2 regions of the Citricoccus parietis genome follow, and region 1 is predicted to be linked to the other one. Evidence: riboswitches for the same ligand, from Rfam matches in the RefSeq annotation. Region 1 holds a riboswitch; the other holds the start of a gene.
What was found. A riboswitch is a leader RNA that binds a small molecule or an ion and turns the genes downstream of it on or off. The one in region 1 is predicted to bind S-adenosylmethionine.
Positions count from the first base shown of each region.

Region 1 (7,943 bases):
ATGACGTCGGCGATCTGCCCGACGCACGGCTCGTTCTGCAGGGACGTGGTGTCCCCCAGGGCGGTGCCCTCGTAGAGCTGGGTGAGCAGGCGCCGCATGATCTTGCCCGAGCGCGTCTTCGGCACGTCCGGCACGAAGACAACGTCCCGCGGCTTGGCCACCGGGCCGATCACGGTGCCCACGTGCTGGCGCAAGGCCTCGGCGGATTCCTCGCCTACGCCCGCCCGGGCCACCACGAAGGCGACGGCAGCGTGGCCGGTCTTGGCGTCCGGCACGGGGCAGACGCCGGCCTCCACCACGCCGGGGTGGGAGACCAGGGCCGACTCGATCTCTATGGTGGACAGACGGTGGCCGGAGATGTTGATGACGTCGTCGATCCGGCCCAGGATCCAGATGTCCCCGTCCTCGTCATACTTCGCGCCGTCCCCGGCCAGGAACCAGCCCTGCTCGGCGTAGTCCTTCCAATAGGAGGAGTAGTAGCGCCGCGAATTGCCCCAGACGGTGCGGGCCATGGCCGGTCCGGTGCGGGTGATCACGGCCTTGCCCTGCAGGCCGGCGGCCACGGGCGCGCCGGAGTCGTCCACCACGGCCACGTCCACGCCCGGCAACGGACGGGAACCGCAACCGGGCTTGAACCGCTCGTCGTCCTGCCGCGGGGAGAGGATGGTCGCCCCGGTCTCGGATTGCCACCAGGTGTCCACCATGGGCACGCCCACGGAACCATCGCGCGGGACCTGTGCGCCGGCGTCGCCGGTTTCGGCCTGTGCCTCACCGTCCAAGGTGGACAGCCGGTCCCGGCCGATCTGCGTGCGTGCCCAGGTCCAGGCCTCCGGATTCACGGCCTCGCCGACGGTGCCGACGAGACGGATGGAGGAGAGGTCATAGTCCGTGGGGATGCCCTCGGGGAACCAGCCCATGAGGGAGCGGACCAGGGTGGGTGCGGTGTAGTAGCTGGTGACGCCGTAGCGCTCGATGACCTCGAAGTGGCGGCCCGGGTGCGGGGCGTTGGGCACCCCCTCGTAGATGACCTGCGTGACGCCGTTGGAGAGCGGCCCGTAGATCTCGTAGGTGTGGGCGGTGACCCAGGCCAGGTCCGCCGTGCACCAGTGGACGTCCTGGTCCCGCGCGGTGACATCCGGGTTCGAGAACAGGTAGTCGTAGGACCAGCTTGCCTGTGTCAGGTACCCGCCGGAGGTGTGCACGAGTCCCTTGGGCTGGCCCGTGGTGCCGGAGGTGTACATGATGAACAGCTCGGTCTCGGCGTCGAAGGCTTCGGGGGCGTGCGTGACGGGCTGGCGGTCCACGATCTCGTGCCACCAGACGTCCCGGCCCTCGACCCAGTCCACGTCCACATGCCCGGTGCGGTTGAGCACCAGCACATGCTCGATGTTGTTCTCGCCGGAGACGGCCTCGTCCGCGTTCGCCTTGACCGGGACGGCCTTCCCACGGCGGAACTGGCCCTCGGAGGTCACCAGGAGCTTGGCGCCGGTGTCCTCCACGCGGAACTTCAGGGCCTCGGCGGAGAAGCCGCCGAACACGAGCGAGTGCACGGCACCGATCCGGGCGCAGGCCAGGGTGATGACGATGGTCTCCACCAGCACGGGCAGGTAGACGACCACGCGGTCGCCCTTCCCGATGCCCAGCTCGGTCAGCGCATTCGCGGCCTGGCTGACCTCCTTCTGCAACTGCGCGTAGGTCACGGCGCGGCGGTCGCCGGGCTCCCCCTCGAAGTACAGCGCCACCTTGTCCCCGCGGCCGGCGTCCACGTGCCGGTCCACGCAGTTCACCGCGACGTTGAGGGTGCCGCCCTCGAACCAGCGGATCTCCGGGCCGCGTTCGGCCTCCGGGTCCGGGGCCGTCCACGAGTGGGTGGTGTGCCACGGCGTCTGCCAGTCGAGGCGGCGCGCGGCCTGATCCCAGAAGGCCAGGCGGTCAGCCTCGTCCACCGGGTGGCCGTCGCCGAGACCGCCGTGGAGCAGGTTCGCGGGGCGGCCGGGGTGGGCGGTGGTGTCGGCGGAGTTCAGGAGAGAGTCCGGCAGGGGGCCCGGCAGCGGAGCGGGGAGGGCGCCAGTTTCGGCGGTGGTGGTGTTCGGGGCAACAGACAAGACAGAACCTTCTTTCCATCGAATCTGGCGGTAGCACCTGGTGGCCGATGCCGTGCCCGGAAAGGGGCCGGCGTCGACCACGGGTTGCTGCGGCGTCACAGAGCCAGATCTCTCGGCCGCTCGGGATGGTCGATTCCACTGTACGTCCGGGGCCCAGGCCCGGGCCAAACCGGTGAAGCCGTGCTACGGCGCCGGGATTAGTCTGGACGGGCAGTGGTGACGCCAGCCACCGGAACGGGGAGGCCCCTTGGAAGAATTCGCACTGCTGGCCGTGGCCGGCATCCTGATCATCGTCCTCGTGTCACTCTTCGCGCCGAAGCTGGGCGTGGCCGCACCCATCCTGCTGGTCATCGTCGGCATCGCCTGCAGCCTGATCCCCGGCGCGCCCAGGATCCTGCTGGAGCCGGAGTGGATCCTCATGATCGCGCTGCCGCCGATCCTCTACTCGGCCGCAGTCAACGTCCCCATCACGGATTTCCGCCGGGACCTTGAGACGATCAGCGCCCTGTCCGTCCTGCTAGTGATCGCCTCCGCCTTCGCCACCGGGTGGTTGATCTGGTGGGTGCTGCCGGACATCGGCTTCGCCGCCGCGGTGGCACTGGGGGCCGTGATCAGCCCGCCGGACGCCGTGGCCGCCACGTCCATCGGCAAGAAGCTGGGGCTGCCGCCGAGGCTGGTGATGATCCTCGAGGGGGAGGGGCTAGTCAATGACGCCACGGCACTCGTCATGCTCCGCACCGCCATTGCCGCCACCGCCGGCAGCATCACGTTCTGGGGCGCCATCGGCGACTTCGTCTACGCGGTCATCGCGGGGGTGGCGGTCGGGCTGCTGGTGGGTGCCCTCACGGTGTGGGCCCGGTCCCGGATCCGCCAGCAGCCCGTGCTCACCACCGCGATCTCGCTGACCGTGCCGTTCCTGGCCTACATGCCGGCGGAGAACCTGCACGCCTCGGGCGTCATCGCCGTGGTGGCGGCCGGGCTGATCACCGGGCATCAGGCGCCCAAACGCTTCAGTGCCGTGGACCGCATCACCGACCGCACCAACTGGCGGACCATCCAGTTGCTGCTGGAGAACGGCGTGTTCCTGCTGATGGGCTTCGAGATCACCTCCATCGTCGCGGACGCCGAGTCCTCCGACCGGGGACTGTGGATGGCCGTCGCCCTCGCGGCCGCCTGCACCGTGATGCTCTTCGTGGTCCGCATCCTGTTCGTGGTCCCGCTGATCGCCCGCCTCCGGGCCCGTCAGCGCCGGATCCCCGGCGTTGCCGAGCAGCTGGACGCGGCCCTGGAAGCCGTCGCCGAGGGCGATCAGGACGCCAATCCACGCCGCGCGGCGCGGCTGCAGCGGTGGCGTGCGGACGCACAGTTCCAAGCCACCCACAGCCTCGGGTGGCGCGGTGGTGCCGTGCTGGCCTGGTCCGGGATGCGCGGGGCCGTCACCCTGGCGGCGGCCCAGTCGCTGCCCTCGGACATCCCCTACCGGGCCGAGCTGATCCTGATCGCCTTCACCGTCGCCATCATCACCCTGGTGGTCCAGGGCGGCACGCTGCCCCTGCTGATCCGCGTCCTCGGCATCAAGGGCACCAACGAGGAGGCCGAGGGCCGCGAGGTCACCCGCCTGGCCGAGGAGATCATCGCCGCCCGCGAGGCCTTCCTGGACAACCAGGCACTGCGGCGGGAGAACGGCAGACCCTTCGCCCCCGAGGTGCTGGAGCGGACCCGGAGCCGGGGCCTGGCCGCCACGGAGGCGTTGGCCGCCATGGTCAATGACGACGATCCGGACGGTCACGCCCAGCAGCACCGCGAATTGCGCCGCCAGCTCGTGGACGTGGAACAGTCCGTCCTGCTCGACGCGCGGGCCGGCGGCACCTACTCCTCGCACACCCTCCAGCGGGCGCAGCATTTCATCGACGCGGAGTCCACCCGGATGCAGTAGCCCCGCGGCGGTGCGGGGCCAGGGTCAGGGACACCGGCAGAGGTCCTGCGGTCGGCTCACGGGCGGTGGGCCACCGGGGCGCGGCCCAGCTCCTCGACGGTCAGCATCCGGACGCCCTCTGGATGGCCAGCGGCCTCCAGCACGGAGCCGACGGGATACCGCTCCGGATCGGTCCCAGCCATGAACTCCTTCAGGGCTGCGGCCAGTCCCGCCTCCGGCAGCAGCCGCTGCCCGCGGACGAAGCGCTCCGGCGCGGCCAGGACCAGCAGGAGCATGCCGTAGACGGCGTCCTGCGTCTCGTCGACCGGCGGCTGGAAGTAGGGCACGTCCAGGATCTGTCCACCGAGCCGGGCATAGAACCGCAGCCGTGCCGCCGGGTCCCCGTGCACGGGGTGGGCCTGATGATGGTCGGGGTGCTCCACCTCGGCGAGCACCACCGAGACCTCCGCGTCCGCGGTGATGCCGGCCAGCAGCCCGGACAGCAGCGCCGTGCCCACGCCCCGCCCGCGCTGGTCGGCACGAATGGCCACATAGCTCAGCAGCACGGCCGGGGAGTCGGCGAAGGTCGCGATGATGGCCACGGCCACGGGGTCCGACGCCTCGCCGACCACGCGCACCGTGGCCGAGCCCCGGGCGACGTCCTCGAGCAGCTCCTCCACCGAGACCAATTCACGGGGCGGGAAGTTCGGGACCAGCAGGCGCTCATGCACCCGCGCCACGGCGGCAGGGTCCGTGACGGTGTTGGTGGGCGTGTCGGTGACCGGAGCGCCAACGGGCTCAGTCGGGATCAGGTCGTTCACGGGGTCCTCCTGGCGTGCGGTGGTGATGACCACGGTAGGCGAGGATTCCGCCGGTCAGGAAGCCGGCTCTGAGCGGGACGGGACGGCCTCATCCACGGGGTCCGGGCCGGCGTCGGGCGCCGGTGTGCCCTCGGTCAGCAGGACCACCGCCACGAAGACCGTGATCATGGCCGCGAGCATGGCCAGGCCCACCAGCCCGAACTGCACCAGCCAGGGCCACAATGCCGCAGCGGCCACCACGATCAGCCCGGCCGCGATGATCGCGGTGACCCCGCGCTGGCGCTCCCGGCCGGGCGCCACCAGCCGCCACCGCGACTGCGCCAGGGAGACGAGCACCATGCCCAGCAGGTTGGCGGTCATGCCCACCCAGACCGGGTGCATGCCCAGAAAGAAGTCGGTGGCGTGGAAGCCGGAGGCCGCGTACCAGCTCATGCCCACGCCGAACCCGGCCAGCATGGCCGTCAGCGCAGCGGACCGGGTGGCCAGCGGCCAGAAGAACGCGGCGAGCACCGGCGCCAGGGTGGCCCCGTTGCGCAGGGTCCAGGCCATCACGTTCCACCACGCCGACTCCTCGGTGCGCAGCAGGGCGAAGACCACCATGACCACGGTCAGCCCGACCAGGGCCACGCGGGTGTAGCGGACCAGCTGCCGCTCCGAGGCCGCCGGGTTCAGCGCCGATCCGAGGTCCCTCCCCAGCGAGGTGGCCCCGGAGAACTGGCAGGGTCCGGCCCAGCCGAGCGCGCAGGCCCACAGCCCCACGAAGAAGATCCCCGCCGCCCAGGGCGGCACCACGCTCGCGATGTACTCGGGGATGGCCACGAGCGGCAAGGCCTCGCCCGGCTGCACCAGGGCGGCGGCCACGCCGATGACCACGCCCAGCAGGATCAACGGGATGCCGAGGACGGCGGCTCGGTACAGGCCCCGCTGGCCGTCCTCCGGGGTGCGTGCGGACATGGACATCTGGAAGGCCGCCTGGGCCAGGGGCACGTTGATGATGAAGGTGCCGAACCAGGCCACGATCAGGGACACCCCGGCGTTGGAGAGGTCGAGCATCTCGGGCGCCTCGGCGGCGCGGGCCACGAGCCCGTCTGCGCCGCCGAAGCCCGGGTTGGCGAGCAGCACCCAGACGCCGACGAGGAACATCAGCCCGATCATGATGACGTTCATGGTCTGGCTGAAGCCGACCGAGCGCATCCCGCCGCCGGAGAGGAACACCAGCAGGACCACGGCGGTGGCGGCCACAGACAGCGGCAGGGACAGGTCCGTCACCACGTGCAAGGCGGAGGCGAACGCGATGGTGGTGGCCACGGAGTACATGGGGAACGTCAGCCCGGTGATGACCGAGCCGATGGCCTTCGCGGCACGGCCGAAGCGGTCCCCGATGATGCCGGTCACCGTCACCACGAGCTTCTCCCGCAGCGGTTTGACCAGCAGCAGCGCGATCAACAGGATCTGCACGGTCTCCGCCACGCCGTACCAGACGGCGGAGATCCCGGTCCGGTAGCTCAGCTCCACGATCGCGATGTAGGAGGAGCCGGAGAACAGCCCGGTGATGCAGAAGGCCACAGTCCACGGACCGAAGGAGCGCCCACCCACGAAGAATCCGCCCTTGCCGGTCTCCTGGCGCCGGACCATGATCCGGCCGCCGACCACGAGCAAGGCGGTGTAGACGAGGGCGAGCGCCACGGTCCAGAGTCCGGCGGCGGTCACGCGCGGGTCCCGTCCGTGACGGTCCCGACGCCGGCCTCCGTCCCGGCTGCACCACCAGCCTCCGGTGCCCGGCCGGCGTCGGCGTTCTCGCAGGTGAACACTGGCTCCGGGGCGTCCACGGGGCCGATCCGCGGCTGGTAGCCGAGGGCCCGGTTGCAGGCGGCCTCGGCATCATGGTCCACGGTCCGCCCGGCGAAGGTCCAGGCCACGGTCAGGCCCGCGCCCGCGTCCCGCAGCAGGTTCACGGCCGGGCAGGAATGCTCGACGGCGGCCGCGAAGTCCCGCAGGGCCGTGGCGTCCGTCTCGGGGGTGCCGATGGCCAGCTGCAGCCGGTAGCGGTGGAAGTACGGCTGGACGTCCGCGGTGCCGGCCAGGCCGCGGCGGTCCTGCCGGGCGAGCGAATAGGTGTTGATCCCGGTCAGCTCCAGGCCGCGCCGGGCAGCCACCTGCTCCGCGGTCACGGTGATGCAGGCATCCACCGCCCCGGCGAGAAACTCCATGGGGGTGGGGCCCTCGTTGCGGCCGCCCACCGCCTCGGGCTCGTCCACCGTGAACTCGAACTCGCGGACGCTCACCCGCGTCTGCTGCTGCCCCGTCCACGTTCCGGCGGCGCGGAGGGTCTTCGACTCGGAGTCGAGGGGCGTCTCGCTGAATCGGGAGGGTGTTCGGGACGGTTCTTGGAAAAGCTCAGAAGAGGACACGGCCGTCATTGTAGGACCCTCAGGCGAACATCAACTTGCGAGGAGCTCAGGACCAGCGGCGGATCGCCCGCTGCTCCACGAGGCCGAGGATCGCGTCCGTGATCTTGCCGATGACGGCCAACAGGATGATCGTCAGGATCAGACGGTCGGTGCGGCCATTGTTCTGCGAATCCGTGAGCAGGAAGCCCAACCCCATGGAGGAGGCGATGAGCTCCGCGGCCACGAGGAACAGCCATGCCTGGGCCAGCGCGAGCCGCAGCCCGGAGAACACGGAGGGCACCACGGCGGGCAACTGTATGGTGCGTAGCAGGCGCAGCCCGTGGTAGCCGAAGGCGCGGCCGGCCTCCACGAGGTGCGGGTCCACGTGCTTCAGTGCCGCATACACGTTCGTGAAGATTGGGAAGAACGCGCCGATCACGATCAATGTCACCTTCGAGTCCTCGCCGATGCCCATCCAGAGGATCAGCAGTGGCACCCACGCCAGCGACGGCACCGCGCGAATCGCTCCGATCAGGGGCGCGAGTAGGGCGTCGGCCCAGGTGGACAGGCCCAGGATGGAGCCGATGAGCAGGCCGAGGACCCCGCCCATTACGAAGCCCAGCAGGACGCGCTGCACCGAGATGGCGATGTGGTGCCACAAGGACCCGTCGGCAGCCAGGTCGATCCCCGCGCTGACCACCGAGGCCGGCGA
Region 1 covers NZ_JBHLWH010000039.1:172,408-180,350, forward strand. Annotated here, with positions in the region: gene ACFFIO_RS13860 (AMP-binding protein) at 1-2,105, opposite strand, end outside; SAM riboswitch class I at 2,118-2,237, opposite strand; gene ACFFIO_RS13865 (cation:proton antiporter) at 2,353-4,041, shown strand; gene ACFFIO_RS13870 (GNAT family N-acetyltransferase) at 4,098-4,874, opposite strand; gene ACFFIO_RS13875 (sodium:solute symporter family protein) at 4,896-6,551, opposite strand; gene ACFFIO_RS13880 (OsmC family protein) at 6,548-7,252, opposite strand; gene ACFFIO_RS13885 (ABC transporter permease) at 7,299-7,943, opposite strand, start outside.

Region 2 (7,943 bases), on a different contig from region 1:
ATGCGCGGCCGGTCCGGGTCTCCTCGGCCAGTTTGAGTCGGCCCGCCTCGGTGGGGTGGATCCATGAGCGCCGCCGATCCGTCACATCCGGGATCCGCTCGACCAGCCCCAGAGCCTCGAGTTCCCGGGCCGCGAGCGAGATGGCCTGAGGGCTGACCTGGACCTTGACGGCCAGCTCGGCTGTGCTGGCCCGTCCGTTCTCGGCGACGTGGCGCAGGATCCCCACTTTGCCGGGGGACAGGGTTCGCTCCACGTGGATCCGGTGCAGGATCGGGATCAGCGCCTCGAGCAGTTCGGCGGTCGGCTCGGAATCGGAGTTCAGGTCAGGGGGCACGCCCCAACCCTACAAGCAACTTGATCAAGTTGCTTGCGTATGTAGGGGAGGTCACGTTCTCGATGGTCGGCCAGCCCCACCACGCTGGCGGGTCAGTTCAGGCGGTGTTCGTCCGTCCGAGGCCCAGCAGGCTCAGTCGGCTGAGGAACCGGTCGGCATCCCGGGGCAGGTGAGCGGCCCGGACCCACTCGTGTAGGGGCAGCGCTGCCTCCACGTCCAGCCGCAGGTCGGCGTCCACCAGCACATCCACGAGGAAGGCGAAGCGCTGGAACGCCTGAACGTCGATCTCCTCGGGGCGCGGCACCGTCAGCAGGTGCCACCTCGAGTACGTCCGCGCCAGCCCGAGGAAGTCCTGCACGGACACCGGGGCGCCGCACAGCTGGCCGAAGCCGGCCACGAGTTCGCCGGCCTCCGGATCGGCGGCGGCAACCTCGAGTTGCCGGGTCCCGCTGAACCCCACCGGCACGCGCGCGGAGCTCCCGGCCGCCTTCGGCCCCGGCGATCCGGCGACCGTCCAGGATCCGGAGGCGAAGCCCGCGCCCCGGCCGTCACCGGCGTTCAACGGCCGGTAGTCCACCCCGTCCGGGATCTGCCACTCGGTCAGGGAGGACTGGATCATCTCGATCACGGGCACCATCGTGTGGTGGAACAGTGGGTCCGGCAGCAGACCGTCGGCCGGGTAGTTCGAGGTCAGCAGGAGCCCGGCATCCAGGGAAAGCAAACCGGGCAGGACACGGCGCAGCAGCATCGCATCGCCGACGTCATGGACGTGGAACTCGTCGATGAACACCAGCCGGGCGTCCCCGACGATCCGTGCCACCGCGTGGTCGATCCCGATCGGTTGGCCCGACTGGGCGCTCGCGACCACTTGGTTCACCTGCCCCAGCAGGGCATGCATGTGCAGCCGCAGCTTCGGCACCTCGAGCGCGTTGAAGAACTCCGCGCCCAGCCACGTCTTCCCGCGCCCCACCCCTCCGTGCAGGTACACCCCGCGCGTGATCCTCCGCCCGGTCAGCAGCTGCACGGTGGCCCGCTGCCCTGCATCCAACACCTTGCCGTCCGCCTCCAATGCGGCCGTCAGGGTCGTCTCCCGCAGGTGCGGCCACGGGCCCCGTTCCCGACGCCGGCCGCTCACCGGCCGTCTACCGCGCCGGCCGCCGGCGCGTGCTCGGCGTGCCACCGGCCCAGCGCCTCGGCGGCTCGTTCGATGCGGGGGAGCACCTTCCGCAACAGCTTGGGCCAGTTCGCCGGCGGGATCTCGCTCGCCGCCCCATCACGCAGGGAGGCATCGTAGATCGTCTCCAGGGCCATCCATCCCAGCCACACCCGTCCCCGGAGGGCCTCGTCGGCGTCCCGGGCGATGGCCTCCAGCTTCTCCTCGCCGTGCCACAGGGCCAGGTAGGCCGGGTTCAGTGCCGGGTCCCACACGGCGGCCAGGTCCCAGTCCAGGATCCCGGTCAGGTGCCACCGCTCTCCGGCATCTCCGTCACGTCCGACCCCTTCGACGGCAGAACGCTGCCATCGCATGTTGTGCCCGGCCAGGTCCCCGTGGACCAGTGTCGGCGTCACCACCGGATCCTCCGTCCACGCGGTGTGCGTGGTGGTCAGGGTGGCGACAGTCTCGGCCCAGCGGTCCGCTGAGGCCGCGCCTCCGGGGGCTTCCGGTGATCCGTCGGTCCAGACGCCGGGCCCGTGCGACGCCGCCAGGATCGACGGCACCGACTGCACTGCAGCGACCTTCTCCGCGGTCCAGGGGCCACGGTAGGCGAACGGCGGGCCGAGGTGGGGTGCCAGGGGAGCGGTGTCGATCCCCGCCAGCGTCCGGCACAGCTCGCGCAGCACCGGCACCTCGCCGGCGTGCGGTGGGTGCGCCTCGCCCGGGAGGTACTCCTGCACCACGGCGGCCATCCCCGCCGGCAGTCCGTCCGCCTCCCCGACCACCTCGGTCAGCGGCACGGGCACGGCGAAGGGGAGCGCCGCCGTCGTGCTGAGGATCTGCAGGGTGGCCATGCGGTCGCTGAGGTGTGCCGCGGCCTCGTGGGTGCGGGTCATCCGCACGGCGCCCACTCCGGGCAGCACGAGCACCCGGTGGAACTGTCCGCCCTCGTCGATCACGCCGGCAGGCCAGTCCGCCTCGGACAGCCGGCGAGCGAGTCCGTCGTCAGCGGCGAGGGCAGAGGCCAAGGGTCGGGCGGCCGCGGCGCAGGCGGCGGCGACGTCGTCAGGAGTCGGTGCGGAGGCCATGGATCCACGGTAGCGCGGCGGCCGGCTCTGACCGTGGCGGGACGAGGGGGTCGGAAGGCCAGGGGTCTCGGGCACTCCTACACTGGGGCGGTGACCACCCCAGCTTCGCCGTCTCCGAACGTCCCGACTCCGCCGACCCGTCCGGCAGTGTCAGAGGGGTTCGACGCCCTGGCGGCGCCCTCCGCCCGGATGGTCCGCTGGGAGATCGCCATCGTGCTGGCGCTGTCCCTGGGGAAGTCGGCGGTCTACGCGATCGTCAACCTCATCGACAAGTGGACGCAGGCGCCCCTGTCCGGGCAGACCACCACCCTGAACCCGGCGCTGGATGATCGGCAGTACTTCGACCTGATGTACCAGCTGCTGGATATCGGTTTCGCCCTGATTCCGGTGCTGTTGGTGCTGCACCTGGTGTGGATCCGGGGGCGCAACCCGTTCCGCACCTTCGGCCTGGACTTCCGCCGGCCGGGCAGGGACGTGGGCCTCGGAATCGGGCTGTTCCTGGCGATCGGCCTCGGGACCCTGGCGGTCTACGCGGCCGGACGGGCCGCCGGCGTCACCACGGCCATCGTCGGCAGCGCGCTGAACGAGTACTGGTGGACCACCCCGGTGCTGCTGTTCTCCGCCCTGCGGCACGGGCTGCTGGAGGAGATCATCGTGGTGGCGTGGCTCTTCGACCGGATCGGCTACCTGCAGCAGCGGCGCGCCGGGCTCGAACCGAGCCGGCCCGGCAGCGAGGGCGGGCTGCGCACCTGGGCGAGCGGCGCCGTCGTTCCCCTGCATCCCGCGGCTGTGCTGGTGGGCTGCGCCGTCCTGCGCGGCGCCTACCACCTCTACCAGGGGGTGGGCCCGGGGGTCGGCAACCTGCTCATGGGGCTGGTGTTCGGCGCGGTCTACCTGAGATACCGGCGGGTGATGCCGCTGGTGATCGCGCACTTCCTCCTGGATGCCGCCGGGTTCGTGGCCTACCCGTTGCTGGCGGCGGCGGGCCTGTTCGGCACCTGACCCCGGCTGCGGCACCTGACCCTGAAGGAACTACAGGGTGATGGTGCCCTTGGGGGTCTCGAAGGTGACCTCGAGGATGCCGGGGGTGCCGGAGGGCGATTCGAAGACCACGTTGAGGTCCTCGACCGTCTCCTCTGAATCGTCCAGGCCCAGCCAGCCGCGCACGCGGTCGCGGGAGCCGGCGATCGTGATGGAGGACAGTTCGGCCTGGGGTGTGTGGGCCTGCGAGGGGTGCAGGTCCTCGGTGCCCTCATCCCAGCGCAAGAGGTACGGGACCTGCGGGTCGGCGATGAGGCCCTTGATGCCGATCTGGCGCCACGTGAGTTCGCGGCCGTCCGGGAACTTGCGGTTGCCGGGCACGGACTGGCGCTCCAGGCGCTCCTCGAACGGGGCGAGGTCGTCCACGGTGACACACCAGCCCATCCAGCCGCCGCCCATCTCGGAGCGGGCGCGCACGGCCTGGCCGAACGGAGCCTTCTCGGAGGAGGGGTGGTCCAGGACCTCGACCACCTCGAGGTACTGGCGGTTGCGCAGCGGGAAGATCGCATTGCGCGTGCCGAAGCGCGGGTGGACACCGCCCTTGACGCGCTCGATGCCGAGCGTTTCGGCGAGGCGGGCCACCGTGGCGGCGAGTCCTTCTTGGGGTCCAACGGCGTACGAGACGTGATCCAGGCGCATCATGCCCATATCGTCGCACTTTCTTCAGTCACGGGCCGGTTAGGTTAACCTCACTTGAAATGTGGTCGAGGTCACAGGCCTCACGGCCGTCCGATGCTGGAGGCCGAAGTTCGTGAGGGCGATGGCCACACGAACCCCACCGTGAGGCGCATTGCGACGCTCCCTGGTGGCCGGGGATGAATCCCCGGAGCCGATCTGGCAGACTTGATGAAGGTCATGAGTGCCAGCATCAAGCCCCGGCTTGCTGGCCGGCAACCCTCCAGCTCGCGGTGGGGTGCCCCGGGTGAGGACCAGGCAGGTGCCAACCGGCACCGGCAAGCGCGGGCCACCACGCCGCGTCGGGTTGCTGGACGATGTCCGTGCCCGCCGGCACCCTGCAGGTGGCCCTGGACTGACAGGAGCCGTCACGTGACTGACACCCCCAATAACACCCCGAACGCCACCCCGAACACCGAGGCCGCCGCCGATCCGGCCCAGTGGGGCTTCGAGACCCGCCAGGTCCATGCCGGTATCCCGGAGGAGAACCCCTACGGCGCCACCGTGCTGCCGATCATCCAGTCGAACTCGTTCGACTTCCCCTCCGCGGAGGTCGCCGCGGACCGCTTCGCGTTGAAGGACCTCGGCCCGATCTACTCCCGCATCGGCAATCCCACGCAGGAGGCCGTGGAGGGCAAGATCGCCGCCCTGGAGGGCGGGGTCGGGGCACTGTTGCTGGCCTCGGGTCAGGCCGCCACCACCTTCTCCATCCTCAACCTCGCCGGTGCGGGGGACCACGTCGTCGTGTCGGCCTCGCTGTACGGCGGCACGCAGAACCTGTTCAAGCACACCCTGGCCAAGATCGGCATCATCACCACCTTCGTGCAGGATCCGGACAGCCCGGAGGCGTGGAAGAACGCCATTCAGGACAACACCAAGGCGCTGTTCGGCGAGACCCTCGGCAACCCCCGCGGGGACGTGCTGGACATCCGCGCCATCGCCGACGTCGCCCACGGGGCCGGGGTGCCGCTGATCGTGGACAACACCCTGGCCACCCCGTACCTGCTGCGTCCGATCGAGCACGGCGCGGACATCGTGGTCCACTCCGCCACCAAGTACCTCGGCGGCCACGCCGCGGCCATGGGCGGTGTGATCGTGGACGGCGGCACCTTCGACTTCGCCGCCCAGCCGGAGCGCTTCCCGGGCTTCAACACCCCGGATGAGAGCTACAACGGGATCGTCTTCGCCCGGGACCTCGGTGTGGACGGCATCCTCGGCGCCAACCTGGCCTTCGTGCTCAAGGCTCGGGTCCAGTTGCTGCGCGACTACGGCAGTGCGATCAGCCCCTTCAACGCCTTCCTCCTCAACCTGGGGCTCGAGACGCTGTCCCTGCGCATGGAGCGCCACGTGGCCAACGCCCGCCAGGTGGCCGAGTACCTGGAGGACCACGTCCTGGCCGAGACGGTCATCTTCCCGGGGCTGGCCTCCAGCCCGTGGCACGAGCGCGCCAAGCAGTACCTGCCCAAGGGCCCGGCCGGCTTCGTCTCCTTCGAGATCGCCGGCGGCCGTGAGGCCGGGGCCCGGTTTGTGGATGCACTGCGGCTGCACCACCACGTGGCCAACATCGGTGACGTCCGCTCGCTCGTCATCCACCCGGCGTCCACCACGCACTCCCAGCTCACCGAGGAGGAGCAGCGTGCCGCCGGCGTGACCCCCGGCCTGGTCCGCCTGTCCGTGGGCGTGGAGAGCATCGAGGACATCCTGGCCGATCTTGACAACGGCTTCGCCGCGGCTGACGTGAGCGCCTAGGTCCGGAGGTATTCGCATGACCACCACCACCCCCCAGCCGACCTCCACGGGCCTCCCCGAGGGCGGCCTGCACACCCAGCGCATCGGCGCCCTGGACTTCGAGACCGGTGGGCACCTGCCGGAGGCGGAGATCGCCTACGAGACCTGGGGCAGGCTCAACGCCGAGAAGTCGAACGCCGTGCTGGTGCTGCATGCCCTGACCGGGTCCACGCACGTGGCGGCCTCCTCCGGTGGTCCGGAGGAGGGCTGGTGGGAGGGCGTCGTCGGCCCCGGCTGCGCCATCGACACCAACACCTGGTTCGTGATCGCCCCGAACATCCTGGGCGGTTGCTACGGGAGTACCGGACCGTCCTCGCTGGACCCGGAGGGCAATCCCTGGGGCTCCCGCTTCCCGTTCACCACCATCCGCGATTCCGTCCACGCCGAGGCGCGGTTGGCGGACGCGCTGGGCATCGTGCGCTTCCAGGCGGTGATCGGCGGCTCCATGGGAGGCGCCCGCGCCCTGGAGTGGGCCGCGACCTACCCCGACCGCGTGGCCGGCATGGCCGTCATCGCCTGCGGCGCGCATTCGACCGCCGAGCAGATCGCCTTCGCTCAGGCGCAGGTGCAGTCCATCACCCTGGACCCGAACTTCCGCGGCGGGGACTACTATCCGGGCCCGACGCCGGACGGCGGCCTGGGCATCGCCCGCAAGATCGCGCACATCACCTACCGGTCCGAACCGGACATGGTCGCCCGCTTCGGGCGCGCCGCGCAGCCCGAGGAGAACCCGTTCGGCGAGCCGGTCCGGCGGCAGGGGCGCTATCAGGTCGAGTCCTACCTGGACTACCAGGCGGCCAAGCTGGTCAAGCGCTTCGACGCCAACAGCTACCTGGTCCTGACCGAGGCCCTGATGAGCCACGACGTCTCCCGCGGCCGGGGCCCGGAGGCAGAGGTGCTCGGCTCCATCCGGGTGACACCGTTCATCGCCGCCGTCGAGTCCGACCGCCTGTACTTCCCGGGCCAGTCCCAGGAACTCGCGCGCCAACTGCCCGGTGACGTCACGGTGCACATGATCGATTCGCCGATCGGTCATGACGGGTTCCTGACGGACCTGGACCAGGTGGCCGCGGAGATGACGCGGGTGCTCGGACTCTAGGTCCTCACCCGCCGCGCTCAGTCGGCCCGGCCCGTCCCGCAATGCCCCGTGTCAGGGCCAGATGGCCGCCGAGGAATCCTGCAGATGCCGCGACGGCGTTGCCGGCCGCAGCCAGTCCGACCCCGAGGGTGTGACGGTCCCGGAGGCGGGCGACGAGGGACCCCAGGAACAGGAAGACGGCGGCATCCGTTCCCAGCGAGTGGACCGCGCCGATCCGGTAATCGGTCCCTTCGGTCTCCGTCCAATCGGCAGCGCCGGCGAGGGCTGTCGGAATCGCGGCCAGCAACCCTGCCGAGACCAGGAGCGTGGCGCCGCGGCGTGACGGCTTCCCGCCGGCCAGGTCGAGGAGGGAGGCCCCCATCCAACTACCGAGGGTGATGTCGGTGAGGGGCGGGTGTACCGAGTGGCCGAGGGCGTTGGTGTGGAAGGGGCTGTGGCGCACCCGGTCGAGGATCGGCCCGTAGACGAATCGCTGGGCCTCGGCCAGGCGTTCCGCCATAGAACTCTCGGCCACCGTGCGCAATATCGCTGCCGAGAGGGGTTCTGAGTCCGTTGTCCTGCGCATGGGGGTCAGCTCCTGGTGCCGACGGAGAGCAGGTACTCCATCTCGAACCGGGCTGCGTCGGCGGTTCCACGGTTCCAGGTCGTCATCAGGTCATCGAGCGCGGAGTCGAATTCGTCCAGCCGGCCCTGGCTCCTGGCATGGGCCCGAGTGGAGATGGTGGGGCCGTAGGACGCGATGAAGTGCGCGGCGAAGTCACC
Region 2 covers NZ_JBHLWH010000027.1:263,992-271,934, reverse strand. Annotated here, with positions in the region: gene ACFFIO_RS10340 (MarR family winged helix-turn-helix transcriptional regulator) at 1-334, opposite strand, end outside; gene zapE (cell division protein ZapE) at 432-1,469, opposite strand; gene ACFFIO_RS10330 (phosphotransferase) at 1,466-2,578, opposite strand; gene ACFFIO_RS10325 (CPBP family intramembrane glutamic endopeptidase) at 2,669-3,580, shown strand; gene ACFFIO_RS10320 (VOC family protein) at 3,611-4,267, opposite strand; SAM riboswitch class IV at 4,471-4,585, shown strand; gene ACFFIO_RS10315 (O-acetylhomoserine aminocarboxypropyltransferase/cysteine synthase family protein) at 4,667-6,043, shown strand; gene metX (homoserine O-acetyltransferase MetX) at 6,060-7,181, shown strand; gene ACFFIO_RS10305 (DUF2231 domain-containing protein) at 7,186-7,746, opposite strand; gene ACFFIO_RS10300 (class I SAM-dependent methyltransferase) at 7,752-7,943, opposite strand, start outside.
Region 2: linked by a shared signal. The riboswitch ahead of ACFFIO_RS10315 (O-acetylhomoserine aminocarboxypropyltransferase/cysteine synthase family protein) and the one ahead of ACFFIO_RS13860 (AMP-binding protein) in region 1 are both predicted to bind S-adenosylmethionine.